2 regions of the Paenibacillus sp. FSL H7-0323 genome follow, and region 2 is predicted to be linked to the other one. Evidence: a T-box and tRNA genes for the amino acid it is inferred to sense, from the RefSeq annotation. Region 2 holds a T-box; the other holds one or more tRNA genes.
The links. The T-box of region 2 lies ahead of trpS (tryptophan--tRNA ligase). A T-box ahead of a tRNA ligase gene usually reads a tRNA of that ligase, here a tRNA-Trp.
Positions count from the first base shown of each region.

Region 1 (7,331 bases), 3.1 Mb from region 2:
TACACCAATTGCATATTTTTTCTTCTCTTTAGCTGCGTCAAAGATCCCAAGACCTGTACCCCCAGCCACGTTAAAAATAACATCCACACCGGAGTTATATTGAATTAGAGACAGCTCCTTACCTTTTGCCGGGTTAACAAAATCACCAGCGTACGACACAGCCACTTTTACATCAGGATCAACGTACTGAGCACCTTGAATGTAACCGACCAAGAAAGCATTAATCCCCGGAATATCCATACCGCCGACAAACCCAATCACATTCTCAGGGGTAGCATTCGGCATATCCGATTGTGTAGCTAATGCTGCTACGGCACCTGCCAAGAAAGATACTTCATTTGTCGCATAAGACATGTTGTACATGTTATCTGGTGCTTCATCGATGTCGGTATCATAATTAATGAATTTTTTGTCTGGATACAATTCTGCCGTTGCATTAAACATCTCTGTAATTTCAGAACCGCCAGAAATAATTACATCCCAATCCTCGGAAGCGATATCGTTAAATGTAGGCTCCCATTTCGTTTTATCAACGCCCATTTCAACAACCTTTGTTTCTGCACCAAGTTCATCCTTAACCTTTTGCAAGCCGTTATTAGCGGAATCAAAAAATGATTTATCCCCAAGTGTCCCCGGAATCAGCAATACAACCTTGAGTTTATCCCCTGCACCTGTTTCTCCACCCTCAGCAGCGTTTGATCCAGTATTCGCAGAAGAACCGTTATTGGACGTGTTATTCCCACATGCTGTGACCAGAACCATCACCATTAATAACAACAAAGAAAGAACTTTTTTATTCATTACTCTATTCCACCCCTAATTTTAGTTGGTTAGTAATCCGCAGAATCCCATCTTCACCCATTGTATAATTCACGGTTCAAATGGAAATTCTCTTTTTTCCAAATAAAGTATTATTAAAAGTAATAAATTTAACGTTTAGGCTCAAAAATAGCAATAAAAATACCATTATTATTAATAATCCGCTTTATTTCCGAACGAGATGGCCAGTCAGGTTGCGAACTTTCGGATTTATTGATACGATCATAACAAATATTATTAAAAATAATTATATGATTTCGGTCATTGTTTTGTACGATTCGGCTAAAACATAAGTATTGGAGGATCATCATGGATCGTGTTCTATATATTGTAAGTGCCACACATGAGCTAAATACTTATATCCCTCCACACCAGCATGAATGCTACGAACTAGTCTATTATTTACAGGGGGTAGGGACAACCAATGTTGGCCCACGAAGTTACCATTTTCGCTCCTCTTCTTTCGCGCTTGTGCCACCCAATCATAAACATGACGAGCACCACCGTGAGGATGCAAATGTATTATTTGTAGGCTTCCACTCGGAACACCCTAATATGAGTAATCTGCTCGGCGTATATGAAGATGATAAAGATCAGACCGTTCTTCAAATCCTGCTGCGAATGAAAGCAGAGTTTACACGCAAGCAAGACGGATTCTCTGAGCTTCTAAACCTACAAATGAGCGAGATTACCGTCCATCTTATGAGGCTTCTTAGTGCCTCTGGATATCAATCCCCAACAGAAGATCGAGTACAATATGTCCTTAATTATATGAATGAGCATTATCGCCATAAATTGTCCGTCGAAACACTATCAGAAATGTCCGGATATAGTTACGATCGTTTTCGCCATCTATTTAAAGAACGTTTCGGGTCTTCACCCCTGCGGTATTTGCTGTTAAAACGCCTGGATTATGCAAAATCTCTATTACGTCATACTCAGATGCAAATCTCTGAAGTATCCGCTGCTGCAGGTTTTGTGAACGATGCCCAATTCTGCAATATGTTTAAACGAGAAATAGGTCTTACTCCGCGAGCATTCCGCATTAATAATCAATCAGGTTAATCACTAATCAGATTAAAAAAAGCCGTTGAAATAGAGAGACTCTCTATTCAACGGCTTACTGCTGTAAACCCAAGGACATAAAGAAAAAAGGTTTGTAAGACTGCTTATAAAAGCATTCTTACAAACCTTTTTAAGATACCGGCGAGAGGACTCGAACCTCCACGGTTTCCCACTCGATTTTGAGTCGAGCGCGTCTGCCATTCCGCCACGCCGGCACATATGAACTAAATGGAGGCGCCACCCAGATTTGAACTGGGGATAAAGCTTTTGCAGAGCTTTGCCTTACCACTTGGCTATGGCGCCATGAAAACTTGGAGCGGACGACGGGAATCGAACCCGCGACCCTCGCCTTGGCAAGGCGATGCTCTACCGCTGAGCCACGTCCGCATAAAATGGCTGGGGATATAGGATTCGAACCTATGAGTGACGGAGTCAAAGTCCGTTGCCTTACCGCTTGGCTAATCCCCAATAACATTTTAAAGTAAAATGGGGCGACTGATGGGTCTCGAACCCACGAATGCCGGAACCACAATCCGGTGCGTTAACCCCTTCGCCACAGTCGCCATATTAAGTTGATATTGTTGCCATTATTCATTTTAAAGTAAATGGGGCGGCCGATGGGTCTCGAACCCACGAATGCCGGAACCACAATCCGGTGCGTTAACCCCTTCGCCACGGCCGCCATATTAAACTTTAGAAAGAACTTGGCAGGGGCAGCAGGAATTGAACCCACACCAACGGTTTTGGAGACCGTTGTTCTACCTTTAAACTATGCCCCTAAAAACTGGTGGAGGATGATGGATTCGAACCACCGAACACTCACGTGAGCAGATTTACAGTCTGATGCGTTTGGCCACTTCGCTAATCCTCCAAGGATGGTGCCGGCGAGAGGACTTGAACCCCCAACCTACTGATTACAAGTCAGTTGCTCTACCAATTGAGCTACACCGGCATGGCACTCATTCTTTTGTGATGATAAATGGTGGCTCGGGACGGAATCGAACCGCCGACACGAGGATTTTCAGTCCTCTGCTCTACCGACTGAGCTACCGAGCCATGATGAAAATGGCGGAACCGACGGGATTCGAACCCGCGATCTCCTGCGTGACAGGCAGGCATGTTAGGCCAACTACACCACGGTTCCAAAAGATATAATTGCTTAAGTTAATTGGTTGCGGGGGCAGGATTTGAACCTGCGGCCTTCGGGTTATGAGCCCGACGAGCTACCGGGCTGCTCCACCCCGCGTCAGTAAGAAAGTGTTATGGTGGAGGCTGAGGGGATCGAACCCCCGACCCTCTGCTTGTAAGGCAGATGCTCTCCCAGCTGAGCTAAGCCTCCATAAACAACAATTGTTATTGTACCAAAGTCCACTAGGATAAATCAAGTGAAAATTTGGTGACCCGTATGGGATTCGAACCCATGTTACCTCCGTGAAAGGGAGGTGTCTTAACCCCTTGACCAACGGGCCATACTAATTAAAAATTTGTGGCGGAGAGAGAGGGATTCGAACCCTCGAGACGCTTGTGGCGCCTACACGATTTCCAATCGTGCTCCTTCGGCCAAACTCGGACACCTCTCCATATGGCTCCCCGAACAGGACTCGAACCTGTGACAACTCGATTAACAGTCGAGTGCTCTACCAACTGAGCTATCAGGGAATATTCATACCAGGCTTGATGCCTGAAAACTGAATCCGAAACGAATTTGCATTCTAAGTATAGGATAAGCCCTCGACCGATTAGTATTGGTCAGCTCCATGCATTGCTGCACTTCCACCTCCAACCTATCTACCTCGTCGTCTTCAAGGGGTCTTACTAATTGGGAAATCTCATCTTGAGGGGGGCTTCACGCTTAGATGCTTTCAGCGCTTATCCCGTCCGTACGTAGCTACCCAGCCATGCTCCTGGCGGAACAACTGGTGCACCAGCGGTACGTCCATCCCGGTCCTCTCGTACTAAGGACAGCTCCTCTCAAATTTCCTGCGCCCACGACAGATAGGGACCGAACTGTCTCACGACGTTCTGAACCCAGCTCGCGTACCGCTTTAATGGGCGAACAGCCCAACCCTTGGGACCTACTTCAGCCCCAGGATGCGATGAGCCGACATCGAGGTGCCAAACCTCCCCGTCGATGTGGACTCTTGGGGGAGATAAGCCTGTTATCCCCAGGGTAGCTTTTATCCGTTGAGCGATGGCCCTTCCATGCGGTACCACCGGATCACTAAGTCCGACTTTCGTCCCTGCTCGACTTGTAGGTCTCGCAGTCAAGCTCCCTTATGCCTTTGCACTCTGCGAATGATTTCCAACCATTCTGAGGGAACCTTGGAACGCCTCCGTTACTCTTTAGGAGGCGACCGCCCCAGTCAAACTGCCCGCCTGACACGGTCCCCGTACCCGGTAAGGGTACTAGGTTAGAACCTAGATACGATCAGGGTGGTATCCCAACGGCGCCTCCACCGAAGCTTGCGCTCCGATTTCTACGGCTCCCACCTATCCTGTACAGATCGTACCCAAATTCAATATCAAGCTGCAGTAAAGCTCCATGGGGTCTTTCCGTCTTGTCGCGGGTAACCTGCATCTTCACAGGTATTAAAATTTCACCGGATCTCTCGTTGAGACAGCGCCCAAGTCGTTACGCCATTCGTGCGGGTCAGAATTTACCTGACAAGGAATTTCGCTACCTTAGGACCGTTATAGTTACGGCCGCCGTTTACTGGGGCTTCGGTTCATAGCTTCGGGTTACCCCTAACCACTCCCCTTAACCTTCCAGCACCGGGCAGGCGTCAGCCCGTATACTTCGCCTTGCGGCTTCGCACAGACCTGTGTTTTTGCTAAACAGTCGCTTGGGCCTTTTCACTGCGGCCCCCTCGTGCTATTCACACTACCGGGGCACCCCTTCTCCCGAAGTTACGGGGTCATTTTGCCGAGTTCCTTAACGAGAGTTCTTCCGCGCGCCTTAGAATTCTCTTCTCGCCTACCTGTGTCGGTTTGCGGTACGGGCACCTTCTCCTGGCTAGAGGCTTTTCTTGGCAGTGTGAGATCATGACCTTCGCTACTATAATTTTCGCTCCCCATCACAGCCTAGCCTTAACGATGTGCGGATTTGCCTACACATCAGCCTCACTGCTTAGACGGACATCCATCAGTCCGCGTCACTACCCTCCTGCGTCACCCCATCGCTCATAGCGGATTACGGTGGTACAGTAATTTCAAACTGTTGTCCTTCGACTACGCCTTTCGGCCTCGCCTTAGGTCCCGACTTACCCTGAGCGGACGAGCCTTCCTCAGGAAACCTTGGGCTTTCGGCGGATCAGATTCTCACTGATCTTTTCGTTACTCATACCGGCATTCTCACTTGTGTAGTGTCCAGCGCTCTTTTCAGTACACCTTCAACCCCTACACAACGCTCCCCTACCCCAGATACATAGTATCTAGCCATAGCTTCGGTGGTGTGTTTAGCCCCGTTACATTTTCGGCGCAGAGTCACTCGACCAGTGAGCTATTACGCACTCTTTCAATGGTGGCTGCTTCTAAGCCAACATCCTGGTTGTCTGTGCAACTCCACATCCTTTCCCACTTAACACACACTTGGGGACCTTAGCTGATGGTCTGGGCTGTTTCCCTTTTGACAATGGATCTTAGCACTCACTGTCTGACTCCCGGCAATAAGTATATGGCATTCGGAGTTTGACTGAGCTTGGTAATCCTTGCGGACCCCGCACCCAATCAGTGCTCTACCTCCACTACTCTTATACCGAGGCTAGCCCTAAAGCTATTTCGGGGAGAACCAGCTATCTCCGAGTTCGATTGGAATTTCTCCGCTACCCCCACCTCATCCCCGCACTTTTCAACGTACGTGGGTTCGGGCCTCCAGTGCGTGTTACCGCACCTTCACCCTGGACAGGGGTAGATCACACGGTTTCGGGTCTACGTCCACATACTAATTCGCCCTATTCAGACTCGCTTTCGCTGCGGCTCCACCTTCTCGGCTTAACCTTGCATGTTAAACGTAACTCGCCGGTTCATTCTACAAAAGGCACGCCATCACCCATTAATAGGGCTCTGACTTTTTGTAAGCACACGGTTTCAGGTTCTATTTCACTCCCCTTCCGGGGTGCTTTTCACCTTTCCCTCACGGTACTGTTTCACTATCGGTCGCCAGGTAGTATTTAGCCTTAGCAGATGGTCCTGCTGGATTCATACGGGGTTTCACGTGCCCCGCACTACTCGGGATCCGTCTCGGAGAGAACACAGTTTAGGTTACAGGGCTTTTACCTCTATCGCGGGCCTTTCCAGACCTCTTCACCTACCATATTCCTTTGTAACTCCATGTGAGACGTCCCACAACCCCTAAGAGCAAGCTCTTAGGTTTAGGCTGTTCCGCGTTCGCTCGCCGCTACTGACGGAATCACTATTGTTTTCTCTTCCTCAGGGTACTTAGATGTTTCAGTTCCCCTGGTCTGCCTCTACACACCCTATGTATTCAGGTATGAGTAACTGCGAATTACCACAGCTGGGTTTCCCCATTCGGACACCCCCGGATCAAAGCTTGCTTACAGCTCCCCGAGGCAGTTTCGTTGTTCGCCACGTCCTTCGTCGGCTCCTGGCGCCTAGGCATCCTCCGTGTGCTCTTATTAGCTTAACCTTGATTCTTCCGAAGAAAAATCTCACTAATAACATTTACTTGTTTACACAAGTTGCTAAAAGATGTTCTAAAACGCAAATTCGTTTCGGTATCCAGTTTTCAAGGATCAAGTCTTACTTGAGAGCTTAAACTCTCAAAACTGAGCAACGAGTGAGTAACAGGCCTAAACCTGAGTTTTGGAAGCTGAGCTTCCGATTTGAATGTTCTCATTGCAGAGAACGATTCTCCATAGAAAGGAGGTGATCCAGCCGCACCTTCCGATACGGCTACCTTGTTACGACTTCACCCCAATCATCTACCCCACCTTCGGCGGCTGGCTCCCTTGCGGGTTACCCCACCGACTTCGGGTGTTGTAAACTCTCGTGGTGTGACGGGCGGTGTGTACAAGACCCGGGAACGTATTCACCGCGGCATGCTGATCCGCGATTACTAGCAATTCCGACTTCATGCAGGCGAGTTGCAGCCTGCAATCCGAACTGAGACCGGCTTTGATGGGATTGGCTCCACCTCGCGGCTTCGCTTCCCGTTGTACCGGCCATTGTAGTACGTGTGTAGCCCAGGTCATAAGGGGCATGATGATTTGACGTCATCCCCACCTTCCTCCGGTTTGTCACCGGCAGTCACTCTAGAGTGCCCAGCATTACCTGCTGGCAACTAAAGTTAAGGGTTGCGCTCGTTGCGGGACTTAACCCAACATCTCACGACACGAGCTGACGACAACCATGCACCACCTGTCTCCTCTGTCCCGAAGGCCGCTGCTATCTCTAGCAGATTCAGAGGGATGTCAAGACCTGGTAAGGTT
Region 1 covers NZ_JBBODB010000001.1:3,994,589-4,001,919, forward strand. The annotation lists gene MHH89_RS18015 (BMP family ABC transporter substrate-binding protein) at 1-801, opposite strand, end outside; gene MHH89_RS18020 (AraC family transcriptional regulator) at 1,129-1,884, shown strand; tRNA gene MHH89_RS18025 (tRNA-Leu) at 2,021-2,099, opposite strand; tRNA gene MHH89_RS18030 (tRNA-Cys) at 2,114-2,187, opposite strand; tRNA gene MHH89_RS18035 (tRNA-Gly) at 2,197-2,271, opposite strand; tRNA gene MHH89_RS18040 (tRNA-Gln) at 2,278-2,352, opposite strand; tRNA gene MHH89_RS18045 (tRNA-His) at 2,372-2,447, opposite strand; tRNA gene MHH89_RS18050 (tRNA-His) at 2,491-2,566, opposite strand; tRNA gene MHH89_RS18055 (tRNA-Trp) at 2,590-2,663, opposite strand; tRNA gene MHH89_RS18060 (tRNA-Tyr) at 2,670-2,755, opposite strand; tRNA gene MHH89_RS18065 (tRNA-Thr) at 2,761-2,836, opposite strand; tRNA gene MHH89_RS18070 (tRNA-Phe) at 2,865-2,940, opposite strand; tRNA gene MHH89_RS18075 (tRNA-Asp) at 2,951-3,028, opposite strand; tRNA gene MHH89_RS18080 (tRNA-Met) at 3,054-3,130, opposite strand; tRNA gene MHH89_RS18085 (tRNA-Val) at 3,148-3,223, opposite strand; tRNA gene MHH89_RS18090 (tRNA-Glu) at 3,279-3,353, opposite strand; tRNA gene MHH89_RS18095 (tRNA-Ser) at 3,372-3,464, opposite strand; tRNA gene MHH89_RS18100 (tRNA-Asn) at 3,468-3,543, opposite strand; rRNA gene MHH89_RS18105 (23S ribosomal RNA) at 3,604-6,529, opposite strand; rRNA gene MHH89_RS18110 (16S ribosomal RNA) at 6,762-7,331, opposite strand, start outside.
Region 1: it encodes a tRNA-Trp, which carries the amino acid that the T-box ahead of trpS (tryptophan--tRNA ligase) is inferred to sense. The anticodon was not compared.

Region 2 (7,331 bases):
ACTTATAAATCCATCATCAGATCCACTACCAGAATTCGGATTAATTTTAATGTCGTGCTTCCCAACCTGCGCTGTTAATTCATAGGGGAGCTTTTGAAACAGTTCATTTCGGACGATCCAATCCGTTTTCAATTCCTCATTTATCGTAAATTTGAGCGCTATGCTTAACGGAGAAAGCTCGACTTCGGCTAGTTTTACTTCCTGTCCGTCAATTTTGAAGGGGTGGTCTACAACTAATGTCTCCGTCTTCAGCTCCCAAAACTTAGGATCAATAGAGAAGTTCACTTTTAAACGATCAGAATACCGCATGTCGGATAAAACCGTTCCTGTTTTCGGTTTACTTAACATTCCCGGGTCTACAGAGGCAATCTGAAAATCCGCCACTACGTCTGTTGGCCTTGGTCTATTTCGGTCCAGTGAAAATACAGTTTTGCCGAGCCAAGTATATATGGTTCCCTCTGCGTGTGCTCCCATTCCGCCTCTATTCCCATTCTCCTCCATTACATCTCGTCCAGTTTCAGCTTCTATCAGCTTCACACTATTTACACTGTACACTTCCTGACCATCACTTGTTGTCCCTGTATACAGCAGCATGATTTTATTTTCATCAGCAAGCACAGCATTTAGCGTAATTTTATATCCATTTGATTCAGCACTCTTATTAACGATTTGTACATAATCATTCCGGATTGCAGACTCTAGTGTAAGAGCATCAATATCAGCTGCAGCCAATGTTTTAAAAGGCTCCAATACGCCCCAATCGAACGTGTCAACACTCGAAGTCCCTTGCTGTGGCAACAGCTGGGTTGGATTGAAGAACAGCAAGCCCGCTATCATCACTGCAGCCGCCAGCACAGACATCGCGCTTTTTGTGAATATTAACCTTCTGCCACGTTTCTTGCCTAATTCCAAACCTGCTTGGATCGCATAGATCTGAGCGGCTGCATTCTCTATTTTTTGTTCTTGTGGGATACGTCCGGCATCGCTTAACATGGCAAGCTCCTCTTGACTACTCATTGTTCCATTCACCCCGATTCTTTATGATGGTTCGCAACTGCTTCAGCCCCTTATGCTGCCAAGTCTTAACCGTCCCCTCGGGTTTATTCATAATGTTAGCGATCTCAGTCAAGGTCATATCGTTGTAGTATTTTAGCAGCAGCACATGGCGATACTTGGGCTTAACCTGCTCGAGTGCCCACAGCATTTCCATCCGATGATGGCCAATGTGTGTGACCTGTTCTCCTATTCTTTCATCTACCAGCGGCATGGAACGTTTTCTTCGTCTTTGTTCATCTATACAGACATAAATTAGAATTCTAATAATCCATGATTTGAATGCTTTGGGGTCCTTTAAAGTTTTTCTTTTAATCCAAGCCCGGCAAGTCATTTCCTGCATCGCTTCCAGCGCATCGTTTCGGTTCCGCAAGTAACTATAAGCAATACTGTACAATTGTTCTCTATGTACCAATATCGAATCGTAAAAATCCGTCTCGCTCCGAGTATCAAGAATCGTTACTTTTTTCATTTCTGCATTAGTCATCGTCATGTCTCTCCTTAGCCTCCTCTCTTCAACCTTTCATAGATTAAGACGGGGGAGGTATAGAAACGGTTTTAATTTCGTTTTTCTTTTTTTGCTCAAAGCTCTCTAAATTATAGCATTCTATAAAAATTGAATGAAAAATGTTATGATAGGTTAAATTGGACATAATCAATAGTACGCACTCAAAAGTGCCATAGGTGCTAAAAAGTACCCATACCTTGGAGGTTATCATGACAACAACATCTACAACAACTGTCAAGAAAAAATACAATATTTCTGTTGAAGCCACCCTAGAGGTCATCGGAGGGAAATGGAAATGCGTAATTCTATGTCATTTAACTCATGGCAAAAAACGCACCTCCGAGTTAAAACAGTTGATGCCCGGCATTACTCAAAAAATGTTAACCCAGCAGCTACGCGAGCTTGAGGCAGATGGAATCATCAACCGAATTGTTTATAATCAGGTTCCACCAAAAGTAGAATACGAGCTTAGTGAATATGGGGATAGTTTAAGCGATATTTTGACTGCATTATGTAATTGGGGAGAACAACATATCATTAAGCAATACGGTGATAAATACGCTGTTTTAGAGGATAACATCTTAAATAAATAAACCGCTATATCAAGGTAATGGTTGGAGATTTATGCTGCGAGAGTTGGACTTCAATTATACACCCACGAAAAAAGGACAGCTGAATCAGATCGATTCAACTGTCCAAAGCTTTGATTCACCCGTCCCTTGAATGGCGCACAGGAACATAACTTAAATTACGCCTTCTCCTCCTATAGCAGTTGCTGTGAATGATATGGGTCCAAATAGATTGATAGGCAAGTTGCTATCATTCTGAATTACCAATTCATAGTTGTGGACTCCAATATAAGCACCATCGACCCACTGAGCACTTAATTGAATATCAGTAATTGTAGTGAAACGATAAAAGGATCTATAAATATCGACTCCAGCTCGTCGGATGATAACAAGAAATTGGCTATTAGCAAGTGCAGTAAGACTAAAACTTCCATTTAACTCGACTCTACTGGAGAAAGATGCCGGATTAGCCGGACTAATATTTACTTGCGCTGTAGCTAAACCCGCTCCAGCTCCAGGAATCCCTGCAACCGTTATAGCAGTAGTAAACGGATCTAACGGGATTTTTGCCTGTGACCCATAACTTATTATTGTCGCCATTTATCATCACTCCATTTCAAGGTTATAGAGTAGTATATTGTGAATCCACAATGATAGATTGGACTTAATTCCTGATGATTATATACATTTAAGGTATACTTTGCTAGATCATATAAACCTAGATACCTCGTCAATCACCATACGATTTCCACTCATTGACAACACCCCTGTTCAGAATTACAATAATTCACATATCATGAACAACGATGACAAAGGGTAAGTAGACAGACGAACATGGTCTTCAGAGAGCCGGTGGTAGGTGCGAACCGGTGACCAGCGTATGCTCGAATGGCCTTTATAGTTGTTTTTCCGAACTATCTTAATGGATGCAGTAGGGAAAACCGGGGTTCGCGCCGTTATCAAGGGACCTGTATCGAGAATAAATTCAACCTCTCCGTACAGGTAAGAGAAGATCGAAAGCCAAGAATCGTAAGGTGACACGATCATTTAAGGTGGTACCACGACAACTTCGTCCTTATTGGATGAGGTTTTTTTGTCATTTAAAGGAGGTGATGGCCATGGATGATGGCTGGTGGTGGCGACTCGAGTGTAACCAAGTGCTAAATAACAGGAGGAATTTATATGATGAACGAACGTGTCTTAACTGGAGATCGAGTGACGGGAAAGCTTCACCTTGGCCATTACGCCGGCAGCTTGCAGACCCGGGTAGCCCTTCAGGAGCAATATGAAACTTTTGTGTTTTTAGCGGATATTCAAGCCCTAACGACCCATTTTGATCGTCCACAGCTGCTGGGTCAACATCTGCATGAGATCACACTGGACTATTTATCTGCGGGTATAAATCCGGAGAAAACAACTATATTTATTCAATCGATGATCCCTGAAATCGCAGAGCTGACCCTCTTGTTCTCTATGTTTGTTACTGTGAATTCTTTACGGCATAATCCCACGATTAAAGCCGAATCGAAAAATTCGAGCTTAGATGAATTGTATTACGGTTTTCTTGGTTATCCAGTTAGTCAGACTGCTGACATAACATTTTGTAAAGCAACGATAATTCCTGTAGGGGAAGACCAACTCCCTCATCTGGAATTAACCCGTAAAATCGTCCGCAGATTCAACGAGCTGTACAGCCCGATACTGGTGGAACCCAAAGCGCTGATCAGTGAGACGCCGAGGCTTGTGGGTACGGATGGCAACGCTAAAATGAGTAAAAGCCTTGGCAATGCCATCGAGCTGGACTCCACTAAGGAAGAGATTATCTTTAAGATACGAAAAGCCACAACCGATCCAGCGCGTGTGCATAAAAATGATCCTGGACATCCAGATATCTGTCCTATTTTTGCTTATCATGGTGCTTTTCGCTCAGCGGGGGTAACCGAAATTCGTGAAGGCTGTGAGCGGGGTACCATGGGTTGTTCTGCTTGCAAACAGTTGATTTCGACAGCTCTAGATCAGCTTATAGAACCGATGCGAGAGCGTCGTTCCTATTATGCTACTAAGCCCAAGCTTGTGCAGGAAATCTTAATCTCTGGAACACAGCATGCCCGCAGCATTGCTCAAGAAACAATGGCCGAAGTACGTGAGGCTATGAGTCTTAACTATTTTTCAATCTAAAAATGACCAGTATAGGCACTCAAAAAAAGCCGGAATCTCATTGGAAGAGATCCGGCTTTTTTCTTCTCCTTACAACACCCAATTTCCCTTACGGAATACGGGTTCAATCGTGCCGTCCGCCAGCTCTCCGTCAATATCCAGCTCTGCTGAACCGATCATAAAATCGACATGAGTTAAGCTGACATTAGCTCCTCTAGCCATAAGCTCTTCGTTCGTAAGCTTTGTGCCGCCTTCAATATTTACAGGATAAGCACTTCCTAACGCGAAATGGCAGGAGGCATTCTCATCAATCCCTGTATTGTAAAAAATGCGGTTCAAGCGAGAGATTGGAGAATCATGCTGCACTAAGGCTACTTCTCCTAGATAAGATGCACCTTCATCCGTTGCCAGCAGTGAGGTTAAATGTTCGCGTCCGGATTCAGCTTCATAAGCTACGACTTTCCCTTTTTCAAAAGTGAATGAAAGTCCTTCAACTAACCGTCCATTCAAATTAAGAGGGAGCGTGCTTCTAACTGTGCCATTAACGCCAGTACGATGGGGCATGGAATAAATCTCTTCCGTTGGCATATTAGCTACAAAATAAACGCCTTTATCATTCTCACCGCCACCCCCGCGCCATAAATGGCCTTCCGGAAGCTCTACATGCAGATCCGTTCCCGGAGCACGGTAATGCAAGCTTTTATAACGTTTAGCGTTCATTCTGTCCTGACTTTCTTTCAACTGACCAATATGCTCTCTCCAAGCAGCTACCGGATCATTGCTGCCCACACGATTCATCTGGAATACAGCTTCCCACATCGCCTCTACCCGCTCTTCTTCAGGAAGATCGGCAAAAACCTTGTTCGCCCAAGCACGTGTTGGCGCTTTGACCAGAGACCAGCTGATTTTGCTGTTCCGAGTATATTTGGAGTAGTTCTTGCGAGCAACAGCCGCTGCTTTGACTGCTCTAGATACCTTAGAAGAATCAATGCCATTAAACAGTTCAGGATCAGGTACTTTAATATGTAAGATGGCACCATTCTCTTCCGCGAATTTCTCCATCATCTCAGCCTGCCACTGTGGATAGTAATCGAAAGAATCCTCTGGGGCTTTTTCATAACGGATCCGTGTAGTTGCTTCATCGTCCCAGTCAACAACTACATATTTAGCTCCCGCTTCATAGGCTTTCGCTACAATCAAGCGAGTAAGTTCTGCGGTTTCTATCGGTGCATGTACCATAAGGACTTGTCCAGGCTGTACATTTACTCCTACTTTTACAACTAGGTTCGCATATTTCTCCAGCATTACTTCAAAATCTTTCATGAATTCTCTTCCTCCATCTCTAGGGTTGCTATAAGCACTCGGTCAGCTTCACTTCTTATTTTAACGCAAAACGAGGATAGTTGCGATTCGATTTAGATTCTCAGCTACTTCACTTCAGGTATTTCACCTGTATAGACACCTAGATCATTCTTATGAATCTCTACATTGGACGTTCCGATCTGCTTATCATTATGGTAAGCAATCACTGTGATCTTGGTATCCTGAGGTTCATCTATTTGCTTATTCCCCCCATCCATTGGACTCCAATAAATTTGATCTCCAGATTTGATTTTCAGCTCAAGACCTTTGTTATGCACCTTGTAGTCAGGGGGAGTCCATAACAATAAATTGCCGGATGTAGCCTGTATCTTAATAACATCCGCCCCTTCAGCAGTTATAAGCATAGGTAATCCTGGAGCACTACTATCAGTCACCCTGTATTCCGCTGTTGGGAACATAACATCCGGTTTTAACTCAAGTGATTGATTATTATGCCGCAAAATAAAGAAGAAAAAAAGTAAAATCGTTAAGCCCATGACGCCTCCGATGATTATTTTTTTCACTATTCAACCTCCCTTCCACCCTAATACTGTAACATATTTCCTTAATTTGGACAGTTATGAGCCAAATTAAGCGGCTCCCGCGAGGAACCGCTCACTTCAATCCCTATTTTTTATCCACCTGTAACAGTGTCACTGTCTTCAAAGCATAAGTATGCATGATTTTATCCTCTGAAATTACATTCAACTTGGTCAAGCTTGCCACCTTTGCCGGATCTGATTTGGAGAGCAAACGCCACACTTCGGGGTCTGATAAGGTCTCATATAACTTTGCATCATCATATTCTTTGCGGTTTTGCACGACCAGCTTCACTTTATAGCGGCCAATTTCAGTCTCGTTAGTTTCCTGCTCACTACAATAATTTAAAATATCCTGACGAAGCTCGGCCAATTCTTTTTCAATATCCTTTTGCTTTTGCTTGAGCCGATAATACTGCTGAACCTTTTTCTCCATCCACTTCACGCTCCTTCATAGACATATGTATGCCGGAAACGTTGGATAAATTAGTTGAGTTCCCTATCATAAAAACTTATAATGAGCCGGGGATAGCTAATTTCCAAGTAGAGTCAAATTTCTTATAAAAACAATTCCACGGCAGGTGACTTATGTTTCATTCGTACTTTTTTCCAATTTCGTATGCGTTCATGATGTTTCCAATAGCAGCGCTGGTCTTCACACTACCTTTTCTTATCGTACAATACCGCAGACATGGCTATATACATAAGCTTAGAGCTTTAATCCTATATCTGCTGCTGCTCTATCTGATGAACGCTTATTTTCTTGTCTTGCTTCCTTTTCCATCCTCCCGGCACAATGCTGCACCTTCTGGGAGTGTCGTCCAATTCATTCCCCTTCAGTTTATTCAGGATATTGTGGATGGATCGTCAATCATCCCTGAACAAATCTCGACCTACTGGTCATTACTGCGTGAGCCTGCATTTTTACAGGTCATTTTTAACGTTGCATTGACTGTACCGTTTGGAATGTTTTTGGGCTATTATTTTCGTACACGCTGGGTCGTGTGCATTCTACTATCCTTTGCCTTTTCCTTGTCCTTTGAGATCACGCAGATTACAGGAATTTATGGTTTCTTCGATCATCCTTACCGTCTTTTTGATGTCGATGATCTCATTACCAACACAATCGGAGGGATTTTTGGA
Region 2 covers NZ_JBBODB010000001.1:883,072-890,402, reverse strand. The annotation lists gene MHH89_RS04190 (DUF4179 domain-containing protein) at 1-1,017, opposite strand, end outside; gene MHH89_RS04185 (sigma-70 family RNA polymerase sigma factor) at 1,010-1,540, opposite strand; gene MHH89_RS04180 (winged helix-turn-helix transcriptional regulator) at 1,771-2,154, shown strand; gene MHH89_RS04175 (hypothetical protein) at 2,305-2,730, opposite strand; T-box leader at 2,928-3,210, shown strand; gene trpS (tryptophan--tRNA ligase) at 3,313-4,308, shown strand; gene MHH89_RS04165 (aminopeptidase) at 4,378-5,610, opposite strand; gene MHH89_RS04160 (hypothetical protein) at 5,715-6,173, opposite strand; gene MHH89_RS04155 (hypothetical protein) at 6,277-6,624, opposite strand; gene MHH89_RS04150 (VanZ family protein) at 6,777-7,331, shown strand, end outside.